Regions from separate parts of the Pelotomaculum schinkii genome, predicted to be linked through region 2. Evidence: riboswitches for the same ligand, from Rfam matches in the RefSeq annotation. Region 2 holds a riboswitch; each other region holds the start of a gene.
What was found. A riboswitch is a leader RNA that binds a small molecule or an ion and turns the genes downstream of it on or off. The one in region 2 is predicted to bind cobalamin.

Region 1 (4,193 bases), 1.1 Mb from region 2:
TTTGGACAAGTGGTAGAGTTTGCGCGCAAATATGACATCCTCGTCTGCCATGACGTGGCCTACGCCGAACTGGCTTACGACGGGTTTAAACCGATGAGCTTTTTGGAAGTCCCCGGCGCAAAGGAAGTGGGGGTTGAGTTCTACTCACTTTCCAAGACCTACAATATGGCTGGCTGCAGGGTCGGCTTTGCCGTAGGCAATGAAAAGGCCATATCCAATCTGGCCCTGGTCAAATCCAACATTGATTACGGAGTGTTTTTTGCGGTCCAGGAAGCTGCTGTAGCAGCCCTGACCGGTCCACAGGAATGCGTCAAAGAGAATGCGCGTACCTATCAGAGGCGCCGCGATGTGCTTGTTGACGGACTGGCCAAGTTGGGTTGGCAGATTCCCAAGCCCAACGCGTCCATGTTTTTATGGGCGCCAATTCCACGCGGGTATACTTCCTCCAGCCATTTTGCCGCCGACCTGCTGGAAAGAGCCGGCATAATTGTTATTCCCGGTATCGCTTTCGGTGAGATGGGAGAGGGTTACGTCAGGATTGCCCTGGTCAAAGACGAAATCGTGCTGGCTGAGGCAGTACAGAGGATTGGTCAAAATTTTAATTTCCTTTAGCAATCACTTAGTGAGGGAACCTGCTCAAATGTCTATTAGCCTTCAAGCCGGCATATACTAGGATCGAAACACCTGGTGAGGAGATGCCGCCGTGGAAGAAAGGATGGATGTTGATTTCTTAAGGGATAGGGTCCTTGAGCTTGAGGAAAAAGTTGAACAGCTCAGGTTAAGCCGGAGAGTACTCATGAACTTGATTGAAAAAATTGAAAAGGATAAAGCTGGATTTTTATCCCGCCTGGAAAGGGAAAATCGTAAACTTCAACATAACAATTATCGCTATGCCCAACGGTTATTACATAAAAACAGGCAGATAGTGGAGTTGGAGTCAAAACTTCAGGATGGCGCCTCTCAAAATTTTCGCAAATAAATAATCTATCCACAGATATATACACAGGATGGCAATAATTGTTAGTATTAGCATAATACGCCTTGATTAAGGTTTAATCGACAAGCAATAGACCCGGGGGGGTCTTTTTTTTGGTCATATATGGTATAATGCTATATATTACAAATATTATGAATGGCGGCGGTTTTGGTGCGAATAGCCGTGATTGACGGGCAGGGCGGAGGTATAGGCAAACACCTTACTGAAAGACTGCGCCGGGAATTACCTGAAAATATTGAGTTTTTGGCCCTCGGAACCAATGCTCTGGCCACTTCCGTGATGTTGCGGGCAGGCGCCAACGAAGGAGCAACCGGCGAAAATGCCGTGCTCTACAATTCCTTACGGGTTGACATCATTGTCGGGCCAATCAGCATTCTTTTTCCAAATGCCATGCTGGGTGAGTTGACTCCCAAAATGGCGGAAGCCATTGCTTCCAGTCCCGCCCGCAAGGTGCTCCTGCCGCTTAGCCGCTCCGGCATTGATATTGTCGGCTTAAAGGCTGAGCCGTTACCGCACCTGATCGAAGAATTGGTTAAAAAGGTAAAGGATATTATTACATGATAAATAGTTCTTGCTCTGCAGGATAATGGTAGATGATGTGGAATATGAAAAATTAAATTGCCGCAGTCGCCCTTTTGGGTGTAATTGGGGAATCAGGTGCGATACCTGAGCGGTCCCGCCACTGTAACCGGTTACGCGCACAGCGCTTTAATGCCCGGCCAGGCTTATTAAAGGGGAGTAAATGCGGGTAAACGGAAGCCAGGATACCTGCCTGCGGGTAACGACCGAACTTCCTTCGAGGTAAAGGGGACGGCGGGTAAAATTGCTTTACACAAACCCCGTTCCTTTAAGGAGGCGGGGTTTTACTATGGTAAGCCCATTTAAAGTATTGATCGGCTGGTGGATTATGAAAGGTAAACTTATCCTGGTATTGGGAGGAGCCCGCAGCGGTAAAAGCGAGCTGGCTGAGAACATAGCTTCACGGCTTGGGGGGGCTGTTAAATATATTGCCACTGCCACAATACAAGACCCGGAAATGGCTGAAAGGGTCAAACTGCACCAGGGACGAAGGCCTGCGTCCTGGCTCACGTTCGAAGAACCGACAAATATCCTTGGGGTTTTAAAAGATGGAAAGCAGGGCGATGTGTTTCTTCTGGACTGCGCCACCCTTTGGCTTACCAATCTTCTTTTGGCAGAAAACCTGCCACGCTGCGGAGCTGCGACTGCTGAAAAGCAGGAATATATCCTTGGGCAGGCTCAAGCCGCAGCCGAAACGATTCACCAGGGCCACCACCTGATTATCGTTTCAAGCGAAGTCGGGTTGGGCCTGGTTCCGGACTATCCCTTAAGCAGGACGTTCCGGGATCTGGCAGGAAAGGTCAATCAGCTTCTGGCCTCAAAGGCGGACCAGGTCTACTTAACAATAGCCGGGCTTCCTCTGGAGATAAAGTCGCTGGCAGAGCAAAAATGGAGTGATTGATTATGTCGGCCAAAACGATCATGATTCAGGGAACAGCTTCACACGTAGGCAAGAGCGTTCTGGTTGCTGCGCTTTGCCGCATTTTTAAACAGGACGGTTACCGTGTCGCCCCTTTTAAGTCACAGAACATGGCCCTGAATTCCTTTGTCACCAGAGACGGCGGTGAAATGGGGCGGGCTCAGGTGGTGCAGGCCGAAGCTGCGGGTCTGGAGCCTTCTGTTGACATGAACCCGATTCTGCTCAAACCTACCGGACACGCATCGTCCCAGGTGGTGGTCCTGGGCAAGCCGGTGGGCAACCTGTCCGCCATGGGTTACCATACGGATTACGCGCCTAAAGCCCTGGCAATAATCGAAGGAGCTCTGAACCGGCTGCTTGCGGCAAATGACATGGTGGTGATCGAAGGCGCCGGAAGCCCGGCTGAAGTCAATCTTCAGGAGCACGAAATTGTCAACATGCGTATCGCCAGGATGGCGCAAGCCCCGGTTTTGCTCGTAGCCGATATTGATAAAGGGGGAGCCCTGGCCTCAGTAGTAGGCACCCTGGAACTGATAGCTCCCGACGACCGCGCGCGTGTACGCGGAATTATTATCAACAAATTCCGCGGTGATATCAGCCTCTTTCAACCCGCGGTGAAATTTTTGGAAGAGAAAACCGGTAAACCGGTAATCGGGGTGGTCCCTTATTTTCAGGGGTTCAGGGTCCAGGAGGAGGATACCATACCTGAGGATAGAAGCCGTGCCGAACTGGTCGAAGAACAGGGCTGGGTTGATATAGCGGTTGTTAATCTACCGCACATCTCCAATTTCACGGACTTTGACCCGCTGGAGGACGAGCCTGACGTCAGGCTCCGGTACGTAAGCAAGGGAAGCAACCTGGATGAACCGGATTTAATCATCCTGCCGGGCAGCAAGAATACCATCGGCGACCTGGCATTCCTGAACCGTTCCGGATTAGCGGCGCAGATCGTTGAGTTTTACCGTAGGGGAACCCCTGTCATCGGCATCTGCGGGGGGTTTCAGATGCTGGGCAGGGAACTAAATGACCCTCTGCATACCGAGTCTGAAATTCCACGCCTAGACGGGCTTGGGCTCCTGGACACTTCAACTACTTTTGCTCCGGAAAAAATCACCACCCAGGTGGAGGCTGAAGTTGCCGGTTCCGGGCTTTTTCTTTGCGAAACCTCAGACAACAGGATTAACGGTTACGAGATCCATATGGGCAGAACCGAACTGGCTCCGGACGTGAGGCCCGCCTTTACCATACTGGTACGCTCAGGAGAAAAGGTTTTCTTTCCAGACGGAGCCGTAAGCCCGGACGGCCTTGTTTTCGGCACTTATATCCACGGTATCTTTGACAGTGATTCCTTCCGCAGGCGCCTGATTAACACTCTGCGCAGGAGAAAAGGGCTTGAACCCCTGCAGGCCTCCGATACCCTTTTGGTCCACGAACAGAGGGAGAGAGATTTTGACAAGCTGGCAGCTGTTGTCCGGAGCAGTCTGGCTATGGAAAAGATCTATGGCCTGCTTGGCATGGAGGGACCTATCTGCCATGGGTAAATTGAAATGCCTATAAACGCCGGACTTTTTATATTTGCCGCCTACCTGTTGGACCTGGTTTTGGGAGACCCGCATGGTTGGCCCCACCCGGTGGTTTTAATCGGCAAGGTCATCTCCAGCCTGGAAGCTGGGGTGCGGCGTTTTTTCAGGAGTCCCA
Region 2 (4,193 bases):
AGGCGCGCCGAGATTCTTTTCAGAGTTTATGACGCGGCAAGGAGCAGTGTTGCCAGGGCTGTCGTGGGGAATGCTAAGAATTGGGAATATTGTAGCGGCAACGAAGGTTGCGCGGAATCAGAAAGCTTGATACCGCATTCCTATAATTGAAACTATAGACAGAATAATGAAAATAAAGTATAATGCAAATATTAATGAAACCAACTGATTGCTAAACAAAATATGAACGGGGAACCAGGTGAGAATCCTGGACGGTCCGGCCACTGTATGTCGGGTAGTAACTTCCACTAGCCACTGGATATTTGTCGTCCGGGAAGGCGGAAGCGTCGATGACCCATGAGTCAGGAAACCTGTCTTTTAAATTAAGCGCTTTCCAGGGAAAGGCGCGTGATTTGATTGTCATAATTTTGACATCAAAGTCCCGGTTTTTCTATTGGAAAAGCCGGGATTTTTATTTTGCTCCAAATTGATTTAAAGGGGGTATTTATATGGTTTTAACTGGTTTGGAAAAAGGATATGTGCAGGTTTATACCGGCAACAGCAAGGGTAAAACGACGGCTGCCCTGGGTCTGGCTTTCCGTGCCATGGGCCGCGGGTTAAAAACGTATATTGGCCAGTTTATGAAAGGTCAAAAGTACTCCGAGTTAAAATCGGCGGAGATGTGCAAGCCTTATATAACTATTGAGCAATACGGCAAGGACACATTTATTCACGTGCAAAATCCACCTCTGGAAGAGGACGTTAAAATGGCCCGGGAAGGGCTTGAAAAAGCGAAAAAAGCAATGAATTCAGGTGCATACGATATAATCGTATTCGATGAAATAAATACCGCTCATTTCTTTAACCTCATTACAATTGAAGAAATGCTCGAAATTATCAACTCCAAACCTGATCAGGTTGAAGTAATATTTACCGGCAGGTATGCTCCGCAGGAAATTATTGAAGCTGCGGACCTGGTAACGGAAATGCTGGAAATAAAGCATTATTACACCAAGGATGTCCCTGCCCGTGATGGTATTGAACGGTAACACGCTTTGGCGATAAATCTTTAGAGTGCTCTTGAAACAGGTTTATAAATTCAAAGGCATATGAAAAAGCACAATAACAAATAAGACAGATAATAATTGGTATTGACATAATAATTGATTAGTGTTTAAATGTGGATAATTTAAGAAATTTGTCCAGGTTCCTCCGCATAGCGGGGGTGAAAAGGGAACCGGGTGAAAATCCCGGACGGTCTGGCCACTGTAAGTGGGGAGCGACTCCCAAAATGCCACTGGATTTATAATCCGGGAAGGCGGGAGGCATGCTGTGATCCACAAGTCAGGAGACCTGCCTGGTCAATAGCGCCGCCTTCCGTGGAAAGGACAGGGCTTTAGCTGTGTTTATTAAGGTATGTACCTTGAAAAACCCGGCCTCTTAACGGATGAGGCCGGGTTTTTCATGTTGATATCTCCTTCTTTCGTTTTACCTGTTCAGTGATGAATAGGTATCCTTTTTAAAATAATTAGCAACTACATATAGAGCCTTCAAACCCATACTTTTACACACCTTGATGCAGCATTATCATGGATATTGACATTATTCAGGAAGTTTAGGAGGTGAAACTAATAGGTGACGAAATCGAACCCAAGAAAACACTGGAATGGACCCTGGCACATGGCAGATCAGCTTGATACAAAATAAACTTAAGGGAGGTTGGAAGATTTGTATACAAGGGGTAACAAAATGTTTAAAAAGCCAAGCTTGTGGCTTACTGTGTTGATGACCATAATGCTGTTAATACCCGTGGTCAGCGCTAATGCGGCAGGGGGGGCGGGTTCGCCGGCAAATTGCGCCGTGCAGTTTCTCTACAACGACTACACGACAAACGGGATAAACAACTCCGACGCCGGAGTGGGTTCTTATGCCCTTTTTGTGTTAACCCAGGCAGATGTTGATGTCAGTACCTGGGAATATAATGGTGAGAATCTTAAAGATGCGGTAATAAGCGCAATATCCGGGGACATAACAAACGCCGCAGACCCGTCCAAAGCTTCCGCCAAGCTCCTGGCTCAGGATCTGGCGGCTGCAAAAGCGTTGGGACGAGATGATTTGGCTGACCAATTAGTGCAGATTTTGCAAAACAGGCAGAGCAGCGCCGGTTTTGACAGCAACCTGTACAGCGATATCCCGGCCTATGATCTTTTAGGCAGGGTGGATTCTGTTGGTGAAATAAATATAGACTACGCTAAGGACTGTATTTTAGGGTCACAGAATACAACAGCCGGTGACCAGAACTATGGAAGTTTTGGCGGTACATTTGGCGGAATTTTTTATCCCGACTTTATGACCACGGCTGAAGCAGTGCGTGCACTGAATTATTTAGACCCGGGCAAAAGTGACAGTCAAACACAAAACGCCATCAATGACGGGTGCAGCTGGATGAAGAATCAGCAACAAGCTGACGGAAGCTTCAATGTTGGAGGTTGGGACGATCCGGTTATAGACACCTCGGAAGTGATTGTGACCTTAAAGGTAAGGGGGCTGGATCCTGCCTCATGGGAAAGCAGTGGGGGGAAAACTCCCGTTGACTATATGATGAATAACGCCCTTAACGATGACGGGAGCTTTGGCACGTCAAAGAACGGCATGGATGCCATCTGGGCCCTTAGCGCTTATAACTTATTGGATACCCAGTTTTATCTTGACCCTTCCAGCGCGACCCTGAAGGTAGGCGATACAAAGCAGTTGGAAGCGGTCTGGCAGAATACTTACGGGACAGCTGATGTAACGCAGTACGCGCAGTGGTCTGTCGCCGACAGCAGCATTGCTGGTGTCGACAGCAGCGGCCTGGTCACCGCTTTAAAAGCCGGGCAGACCGTAGTGAATGCTGTTTACGGTGGACTTACGGCTTCAGCTGATTTGACCGTAAATTCTTCGGGTGGGAATAGTGGGACAGAAAAGACCGTGGGCCTGGCCGTTGTGGGTGTAAATGGTGAGCTTTTATACGGCCCTTCTGATGTCGCCGTGGCTGAGACAAATAAATGGGGTCTCACGGCCTTGGGTGCTCTGGACGCCTCCGGCATTTCCTACCAGACTTCTTCATGGTCTTACGGCTATCTGGTAAATTCAATCGGTGGACAGGCAAACAGCGGTATGGCCGGCTGGATGTATGTCGTTAACGGTTCAAGCCCAAGTGTCGGCGCTGATAAATACAATATTAAGAATAATGACAAGATCATCTTTTATTACAGCAAAAGCATGAATCAGCAGCCTCCCAAATGGGATGAGCTTGGAAAACAGACTTCTTCCGGGGGTTCCGGTGACCAATCCACCAACCTGCCTGCCCCGGTGAGCGATACCGTCTTAAACACCGCTATCCAAAAGGCCTACGCTGCCGGCTTGGTTGCCTTACAGGCGGATGATACTCAAACTTCACTGGCCCTGTCAAAGGACCAGTTGACCAAAATAATAAACACAGATAAACCGCTGGCCGTTACCGTCCAGGGAGTGCAGTTCGTTTTATCCACAGACAGCCTCAAAGTACCTGAGTTAACGTCTGCAAGTACAGTACAGCTGCAGCTGACAGCGCAGAAATTAAGCAGTAAGGACGCGCAAAGTCTAATGGAGTCCTTTGGGGTCAAATTTAGACTGGCCGGCGATATTTATGAGCTAAACGTTCTGGCCGTTAATGAGGACGGCACGCAGCAAAAAATTGAACAATTTCCTGGATGCACGGTGCTGCTGCCAGTACCAGAAGATTTACGGGAGACAGCGGCTGATGGCAAGTTAATGGCCTACCGGTACAATGAAGACAGCAAAATGTGGGAAGAAGTGGGCGGCACATACGATCCTGACAGCAATACCATCACCTTTAAAACCGAACACTTCAGCAAGTACGCCTTGATGGAATCAATTTCCCCACTTGAGGTGAAGAGCTTCAAAGATATAGCCGGACATTGGGCGCAGAAGGAGATTGAATTCATGGCCGCAAAAGGGTATGTGGCCGGTGTAGGCGACAATGAATTTGCGCCGGAGGTCACGGTCACACGGGCCGAATTTGCTGCTATCCTGGTCCGTATGACTGGATTGACGGCCGATCCCGGCGGAGCGGATCGCTTCAGCGATGTACCTGCCGGCGCCTGGTACAGGGGCACGGTAGGCGCAGCTACTAACGCCGGTTTAATCAACGGGACGTCCGAAAACAGCTT
Region 3 (4,193 bases), 950 kb from region 2:
CGGCAGCCGGTTTAAGGGGCGGAAAAAGGTGGACAAAACCACCCCCTTACCATAAAATAAAATTAGGAAAACCAGGAGGCAAACCCCATGACTCAGAGAAGCGGGAAAATAGTAAAATGTGACCAGGAAGGCAATATCACCGCTACTTTTGGAGCTGACCTCCTGCTTGAGGGCTCAACGTCAATTCCCAACATCCTTCTAAAAATTTACTCAAGTATTGGTATCTCCGATTACCAGATGATGCTCTTAATCCAGCTGATCAGACTGCACGTGGAGGAAAAGGAGCTTTTTCCGTCCCCCGAAAAGCTGGCTGAATGCATGGAATCTGATCCAGCCAGGATTAGGAGGGAACTGGCTGGTTTGCTCGAAAAAGATATCATCTCGGTCAGCCGGTTCTATGACGGCACCCGCAACCTTATTGTGGAGGGGTATGATTTTGAACCCCTATTCTTAAGGGTCTCGGATATCTGGGCAGGCTTGCGCGCCCAGGAGATTGAGGAATCTGAAAAGCTGATTAAAAGTTCGGCCGGTTTAGGTGACAGCCGGTTTGATGTCCATACCGTCGACCTTATTTCCTTATTTGAGAATGAATTTGGACGGCTTCTCTCCCCCATAGAAGTTGAGCAAATCGACCAGTGGGCAAGTGAAATGGAGCCATTGCTTGTTGTTGAGGCGCTGAAAAGGGCGGTTCTGGGGGGTAAACACAACTTCAAATATATTAACACCATCTTGATAGAATGGAAAAAGAACAATGTCAGGACGCTGGAGGAAATATCCCGCTACGAGCAGGATTTTCAAAAACGGCGCTCCAGGCAAAAAAGCACAAATACCGGGACAAGCCCGGGTGGCGCGGACAATAATAACGATGCCAGGAAAAAGGCTTTCATCCGGACTCTTTATATCTAAAACATGACTTTTCTTAACAATATTTAAGGGATGCAGGTGATTGGGTGGGCTGCCAGCTGTGCGGTGACCGTGGCGTAATTATAATGGAGGAAGGGGCTATACCCTGCCGGTGCATGAAAGAAAAGGCAGCAGCAAAACTGTTAAAGGACTCCAGACTGCCTGTTAATCTTCAAAAATGCACATTCGAAAACTTCAAATTCAAATATTACGCTAAAAACTGTCTCGATCTGGTCAATGGGATATCTTACTATGAACTGGCTAAACATGCTTTTGAAGCGGCTCAAGGTTTTGTCAAAAGATTTTCGGCTGATCCCGGAGCCGACGGACTGCTATTTACAGGGCAGGTGGGAAGCGGTAAAACATTTCTGGCCTGTTGTATCGCCAATACCCTGCTGAAAGAAGGAAACTCAATTCTTTTTGCTGTGGTGCCTGACCTGCTGGATCAAATACGTTCGACCTATGACACGGGAAGAAATACTGAGGACCTTACCGAGTTTGACCTGTTGGATACGGCCAGGCAGGTGCCGCTCCTGATTTTGGACGACCTGGGGGCTCATAATTACACGGAGTGGACCAGAAATAAAATCTATTCAATTATCAATTACCGCCTCAACCACCGTCTTCCGGTCATCGTAACCACCAATATCAGCCCCGAGGACCTGGAAGGCTATCTGGGAGAAAGGACTACTTCACGCTTGCTGGAGATGTGCAAGCCCTACCGGTTTTTGGTGGATATGGACATACGCGCTATACAGCGCAAAGAAAAAGGTTATTAAAACCTGTAAAATATGAAAAAGAACAACGCGGACAGGTGCCCCGCCGAGGGGAGAATAGGGAAGACCGGGGAAATGGAAACTGGTTCCAAAAAGGTCCAGATCTAAGGAGCCGGCGCGGTCCCGCAACTGTAACCGGGAGAGTACGCCGCACTTTTGTCACTGGGTTAACCGGGAAGACGCGGCAACAAAGACCGGAAGCCAGGAGACCTGCCTGTCTGCTGCTCACCGCAGGCTTCGCTGGAAAGCCAGGGGTTTTTTTGACGCATATGAAAAGCCCCGTCTAGTTGACCGGGCTTTTATCATTTCTCCGGCTTGGTGCGGCCAACGGAGCTTTTGTCGCAAGGAATTTTAGTTCTTCGGCCGCATGGAGGAAGCTGTTATGAATGAACTGTTATGAATGAATTGGAAATATCCATGCTGAAGACCGGAATTACCACCGGCGCGTCAGCTGCAGCGGCGGCGCGTGCGGCGGCATTGCTGCTGTTGCGGGGTGAAACCAACAAAAATATTACCATTGTGAACCCTGAAGGAAACCTGCTTGAGGTTCCTGTTGAGAGTTTGGAACTGGACGGCTCCTGTGCCAGGGCTGTTGTAATCAAGCAGGGGGGGGATGATCCCGATGTAACCAGCGGCCTGCCTGTGGTAGCTGAAGTCGCTGTCTGTGCTGGCGGCGTTCATATCATGGGGGGACGAGGTGTCGGGGTTGTTACCAGGCCAGGCTTGCAGGCGCCGGTAGGCAGTCCCGCCATAAATCCCGTTCCGCGTAAAATGATTGTGGATGCCCTGGACGACCTTATTAGGCCAGGCTCGGGCGTAGAGGTTACTATTTCAGTCCCCGGGGGCGAGGAGGTGGCTCTCAAGACCCTTAACCCGCGTTTGGGGATTGTTGGAGGTATTTCCATCCTGGGCACCACCGGCATTGTCAGGCCGATGTCTGAAGAAGCTTTTAAAAAATCACTCGCTCCACAGGTTGACCTGGCTGTGGCCGCCGGCTACCGGAAGGTCGTCCTCACCCCGGGCCGGATTGGCTTCCGGACGGCGGTCGAACGGTATGGATTGCCTCGCGAAGCTGTGGTTGAAATGAGTAATTTTGTGGGCTACATGCTGGATGTCTGTGTCGACCGGGGCATTGAAGCAGTTTTATTATGGGGTCACCATGGGAAATTAGTAAAAGTCGCAGCCGGCATCTTTCATACCCACAACAGGTTGGCCGACGGGAGGATGGAGACCCTTGCCGCCTTCGCAGGTCTTTACGGGGCGCCGGCCGGTCTAATCAGCAAAATTATGGCAGCGGGTTCTGCTGAAGAAGCGTTGGGTTTGCTTAAAGAGAGCGGCTTCGCCGGAATATTCAATGCTATTGCGGCCAGGGCCAGTACCAGGGCCGAGGCTTATACCCGCACCCGGTTGAAAGCTGGTACGGTACTGCTGGGGTTGGATGGAACGATACTGGGTATGGACGAGTCAACTCGTTTAATTGGAAGGGAAATGGGATGGCAAAAATTGCTGTAGTAGGGGTTGGACCCGGTGGCAAGGAACATCTGACTCCGGCAGCCATACGGGCGGTCGCTGAGGCGGATGTCCTGGTGGGCGGGGAGCGCAGCCTGGCCCTTTTCAGCGGTCAACCGGGCGAAATTTTCACTATTAAAAACAATCTGCAGGAAATGATTGAGTATATCCGGGAGAGAATGGACGAGAAAAAAATTGCGGTAATAGCTTCGGGTGATCCCGGCATGTACGGTATCCTGCAGTACCTGAGGCGGCATTTTACCCCTGCCCAGCTGCAGGTCATCCCGGGTATCAGTTCGGTACAGTATGCTTGCGCCCGGCTGGCAGTTTCCTGGCACGACGCCGTTGTGGTCAGTACCCATGGACGGGACCGGACCGTACTGGCAGAGACCGTGGCAGGCAATAGCAAGGTAGTTGTCCTGGCCGGACCGGAGGAACCACCGCCGGTTCTGGCAAGTGTCCTGGTAAACGCCGGCATGAAAGACAAAACTGCTTATGTCTGCGCCGAACTTTCGTACCCTGCCGAAGAAATTAATGCCTTTACCATCCTTGATCTTGCCCGATGGGAAGGCCAGTGGGATAAAAGAAATTATGTTATGGTGATTTTGGATGAACAGCCGATGGATTTACCGGACACCGGGAATAAGCGATGAGCTTTTTGTGCGCGGCAACGTCCCCATGACCAAAGAGGAAGTACGGGTGATCACCCTGGCCAAGGCCAGGTTGGCGCCCAATCATGTCGTGTGGGATATTGGAGCAGGAACAGGGTCTTTGTCAGTTGAAGCCGCCTTGCAGGCCACCGGTGGTTTTGTTTACGCCGTGGAGCGCAGTCCGGCAGGGATTCACTTGATTCAAAGCAATATGAAGGCTTTTGGATTGGATAACTTGAAAATCATTGAAGGTGTCGCGCCGGAAGCCCTGGACGAGCTGCCGGACCCTGACCGTGTTTTTGTAGGCGGCAGCGGGGGACATTTGACCGGCATATTAGAAAGTGTTTACCAGAGA
Region 4 (4,193 bases), on a different contig from region 2:
ACTGCTGCCTGTAAACAATAGTATAGCACAATAAAATCATATCAAGTAAAAAAAATAACTAATCTGAAAATAAGAGTCCGGCGTACCCCCACATTGACTAGTTTTCATCCGCTGCTGTCTCCGTGTTTTTATTTCAGTATTTTATCTTCTTCCAGGTCGGAGACACCGGCTTCGTCAAAAGAAGCCATCTCCCGCATTATTTTCGTGGCAGCTTCAACCAGGCTCATGGTTAGAGCGGCTCCCGTTCCCTCCCCGAGCCTCATTTGCAGGTGAATCACCGGGCGCAGATCCAACAGGTCCAACATCAGGCGGTGTCCCTGTTCACCGGACAGGTGGGAGGCAATCATGTACTGGCGGGATTTAGGCTGCAGTTTGAAGGCCACCAGGGCGGCCGCGGTGGTTATAAACCCATCAATCAATACCGGCGTCCGCCTGGCAGCGGCCCCCAGGATCACACCGGCCAGACCGGCGATCTCAAGCCCGCCGACTTTTGCCAGAACATCCAGGGCGTCTTCCGGATCCGGCCGGTTTTTTGCGAGCGCCCGGGCTATCGCGGAAATCTTCAGTTTCATAACTTCGTCGTTGACCATGGTCCCGCGGCCGGTCGCCTCTTCAGCTGTATAGCCGCCAAAGGCTGCCAGGATAGCGCTGCTCGGGGTGGTATTGCCGATCCCCATATCGCCTGTAGCGAGGAGGTTGCTTCCTGCGTCAATCTCGGACTGAGCTACCTCTATCCCCACTTCCAGTGCCTGTACTGCCTCGTCCCGTGACATAGCCGGGCCGGCGGCAATATTCCCGGTACCTGCCCTGACCTTACGCTGTACGACACCCTGCAAGGCGACGGGCGTGAGAACACCGACATCGACCACAACCAGCCTGGCAGCAGCGTGCCTTGCCAGAACCCCTATTCCGGCTACACCATTTACCATTGCCTGCATCATCTGAACGGTAACTTCACGGGGCGCTACACTTACACCTTCGTCGACCACTCCGTGGTCCCCCGCCATGACGATAACCGATTTCCCCTGAACGCGGGGTTTGGCTTTGCCGGTAATACCGGCCAGGCGTACTGCTATCTCTTCCAGCACGCCGAGGCTCCCCGGCGGCTTGATTAAGCTGTCCAGCCGTTTCTGCGCCTCTTCCATGGCCTTGCGATCCAGCTCCCCAATTTGCTTGATGGTTTGATAAAGCATTGTTTTTCAACCTCCTAATATAGTTAGAACTTGGAATCGGCTGGGGAAAAAACAAAAATCCACAGCCTCATCAGGCCGTGGATTTTACCATCATCCATCGGATACCCCTGCATAGCAGGGTTCGTGGACACAACAGGCAGGTCTCCTGGCTCACATTCATCACACATCGCACCTTCCCGGCAAACTGCCAGTGGTAAACTAGCGATAGCGCTCGTGTTTACAGTGGCGGGACCGCTCAGGACTTAAACCTGATTCCCTATTCTCCCCAGCGGGCACCTGTTGGTTTAACACAGTAATAATTTTCATAAAGATTCAACTTTAGCCATACATATTCCTGCTGTTTAAAGCAGAAATATTTTCTATTTTTCAACCCACAACTTAAGCACCCGGCTGACCACCACCGCTGTTTCCGCACGGGTTGCCCCGTCCTTGGGCCTGAATAAGCCGCCTTCGCCCTGCAATAAACCGGCGCTGGTAGCTTTGGCCACCGCGGTTCTGGCAAAATCGGGAATTGATCCAGTATCTTTATACTTTAGGTTCTCGTCTGTCTCCTGCAGCGCCAGCGCCCGGTCGATCATAACAGCCATTTCACTTCTGGTAATGCTGGCATCCGGCCTAAAGGTACCGTCCGGGTAACCTGAGACGACCCCGTTGGCAACCGCGGCAGCGACAGCGCTGCTGGCCCAGTCCGGTATGCTGTCCTTAAAGGCCGGTAACTTTTCCACGGCCGGCCACTGCAGGGCTGATGACAGCAGCTTGACAAACTGAGCTCTGGTTACGGCCTGACCGGGTAGAAATGTGCCATCGGGAAAACCGTTGGCCACCCCGCGCGCCGCCAGGTCGTTGATGGCCGCTTCGGCCCAGTGCTTGCCGGTATCCTTGAAGGACGGAAGTCTCCTATGGTCATCCACCAGGACCAGTTGGCCAAACCCCCATACCCGGGCGCTAATTGTTTTCACCTCACCCTGGTCATCCAGCCTGGCAGGCTGCTCTTCCCATTTTTTAGTGGAATCATCCCACATCAGGATGGCCGGACGGCCTGTTATTGTACCGGGTTGATAATCCCAACTCAGCCACCAGGGGGCCATGAGATCAGCTTTCTCCCCAGGCGCCGGGCTTACCGTTATTGCGCCGAGGTTGATGCAGTTCGCCGGTAGCCCGGTAGTCTCAGCGGCATAAGCCAGCCTTATCGTGGCCGGCGCTGATACGCTTGACGCAGGGAACGTAACATGAATCCAGCTATCCAGTCCAGCAGATGATTCCTGCTCCGGAAGAGCCTGCAGTTCTACCCAGGACGGTTTAACAGTAACCGGTATCGATGTGCTCAACCCCTGGAAGGTGGCCTTAATTTCACCTTCAGCAACCTGATCTGTCGCGGTAAAGCTGCCATCCGCAATCTTACCTATTGAACCGCTGATGGTCCATGTGACATCCTGGAATTTTAAATCAAAGGTATCACCATAAATTGTATTCACCTTTGCCGACAGGGGAACCTTCTCCCCAGGCTTAACAGTAATAGCCGACGGTGTTACAGCTAAACTTAATAGAGACTCCGGCCCGACAACCTGCACATTCACCGAACTCTGTACGTTATCCAGCTTGGCCGTGACGGTTACCGTACCACCTTGCTTAGGTATTAAAACATTACCGGTAAAATCACCTGAAGGAGTTGCGGACCATTTTATGTCGGCTGGTTTAATACTTACAGGATTGTAGTATTGATCATACCCTTTGGCGCTAAATGAAGCCTGTGTTCCGGCAAGAGCCAACGACGGCCCGCTTAAAGCCATGCCGTGCAAACTGCCCTGCGGCGCTGTCGAAAAAACGCCTATAGCATCTGCAACCGATCGCAAGGAAGAACCCTGTGGTTGATTGATCAGGCTGGCCTCGAAGTCACCCAGGCTCCGTGCGGCCATGGTGGTGGAACCACCACCGTCCAAATTAACAGCTCTCCAGACCCCGATTGAAATCAAAAATTCAGCCAACTCCTCCTGGCTCATACCCCTGCTGATTATAGTCCCGTCGGCAGCAGCCTTCCTTTCAACCGCCACCAGGTAGAGAGTCTTGCCGTCACTTGATACACCAACCGCCGTCCGGGCGACTTTACCAGAAATATTCTGGGTAAAGTAGGCAGGCAGGTGGCCATCCTCAACCAGCAGTGCCTGTCCGCCCACCGCAGCCAGGAGTTTGTCTCCGTGAGGGGCCACCGAGTAGCTGGCGGCAACTTTTGTACCCACCGGCATATTGTCGGTTATGAATTGGGCTGCCAGGCCATGTCCCTGCAGGACAAAACCATCCTGCGGGATCGTTACGCCCGGTTGGTCGGTTAAGACCTGCTGGACGACTCCGTTCCTGACCACTGCAACTTTTACCCCGGTGAGGCCGGATATTTTACCCCGGCTGGTGGTACCCCACAGCGTTGTGTACATATTAAGGGCATCCACATCAGATGAAAGTCCGTTCATCAAGAGATAACCCGGCTTGTTGATTCCGGCCAGCGGAAAACTTTTACCGGCTTCTGTGACCACCTGGCCGGTGAAGTTGAAAATTTCCAACAGCGGCAGTTTATCTTCGGTAATGCCAAATCCATACATATCATTACGCAGGGCGGGGCTCTCCACCAGTTGCCCGCCTTGATAGGCTAAACCGATGGTCCGGCCGCTTTCCGCCATTTGAAAGAAATCTCCATTGATAGCGGCCACCGCCCCGGTACGCTTGGCCATATCCAGCACTGACTGGTTCTTATTGAGGGTGCCGTCCGATCCGATGATCGTATCAATTTTAACGTAAGGATTGGAGAGATCTGCTTCGAGGACATAAACATTCAGCGGTCCCTCGTTAGTATTCAGGTTGATGCTATGTAAAACAACCCCCTGGGTGATGATTTCCTCAGTGACGTTGTTGCCGTTCACCTGATAGGCGTAAGCCTGAAAGGGCGCAACCAGAGACAATATTATGGATACCAGAACAATATTTTTTATTATTCTTCTAAAACTTTTA

Region 1: linked by a shared signal. The riboswitch ahead of cobU (bifunctional adenosylcobinamide kinase/adenosylcobinamide-phosphate guanylyltransferase) and the one ahead of Psch_RS06825 (S-layer homology domain-containing protein) in region 2 are both predicted to bind cobalamin.
Region 3: linked by a shared signal. The riboswitch ahead of cbiD (cobalt-precorrin-5B (C(1))-methyltransferase CbiD) and the one ahead of Psch_RS06825 (S-layer homology domain-containing protein) in region 2 are both predicted to bind cobalamin.
Region 4: linked by a shared signal. The riboswitch ahead of cobT (nicotinate-nucleotide--dimethylbenzimidazole phosphoribosyltransferase) and the one ahead of Psch_RS06825 (S-layer homology domain-containing protein) in region 2 are both predicted to bind cobalamin.

Annotation. Positions count from the first base shown of each region.
Region 1 is NZ_QFGA01000001.1:324,261-328,453, forward strand. Features, by position in the region: gene Psch_RS01645 (LL-diaminopimelate aminotransferase) at 1-612, shown strand, start outside; gene Psch_RS01650 (translation initiation factor 2) at 716-979, shown strand; gene Psch_RS01655 (DUF3842 family protein) at 1,148-1,558, shown strand; cobalamin riboswitch at 1,606-1,787, shown strand; gene cobU (bifunctional adenosylcobinamide kinase/adenosylcobinamide-phosphate guanylyltransferase) at 1,866-2,477, shown strand; gene Psch_RS01665 (cobyric acid synthase) at 2,480-4,036, shown strand; gene cbiB (adenosylcobinamide-phosphate synthase CbiB) at 4,043-4,193, shown strand, end outside.
Region 2 is NZ_QFGA01000001.1:1,445,278-1,449,470, reverse strand. Features, by position in the region: gene Psch_RS06835 (DUF3793 family protein) at 1-150, shown strand, start outside; cobalamin riboswitch at 189-372, shown strand; gene Psch_RS06830 (cob(I)yrinic acid a,c-diamide adenosyltransferase) at 489-1,028, shown strand; cobalamin riboswitch at 1,167-1,354, shown strand; gene Psch_RS06825 (S-layer homology domain-containing protein) at 1,729-4,193, shown strand, end outside.
Region 3 is NZ_QFGA01000001.1:499,043-503,235, reverse strand. Features, by position in the region: gene Psch_RS02465 (histidinol-phosphatase) at 1-15, shown strand, start outside; gene Psch_RS02460 (DnaD domain protein) at 88-906, shown strand; gene Psch_RS02455 (ATP-binding protein) at 951-1,682, shown strand; cobalamin riboswitch at 1,699-1,911, shown strand; gene cbiD (cobalt-precorrin-5B (C(1))-methyltransferase CbiD) at 2,076-3,191, shown strand; gene cbiE (precorrin-6y C5,15-methyltransferase (decarboxylating) subunit CbiE) at 3,173-3,841, shown strand; gene cbiT (precorrin-6Y C5,15-methyltransferase (decarboxylating) subunit CbiT) at 3,798-4,193, shown strand, end outside.
Region 4 is NZ_QFGA01000002.1:36,908-41,100, forward strand. Features, by position in the region: gene cobT (nicotinate-nucleotide--dimethylbenzimidazole phosphoribosyltransferase) at 129-1,193, opposite strand; cobalamin riboswitch at 1,312-1,488, opposite strand; gene Psch_RS11165 (S-layer homology domain-containing protein) at 1,553-4,193, opposite strand, start outside.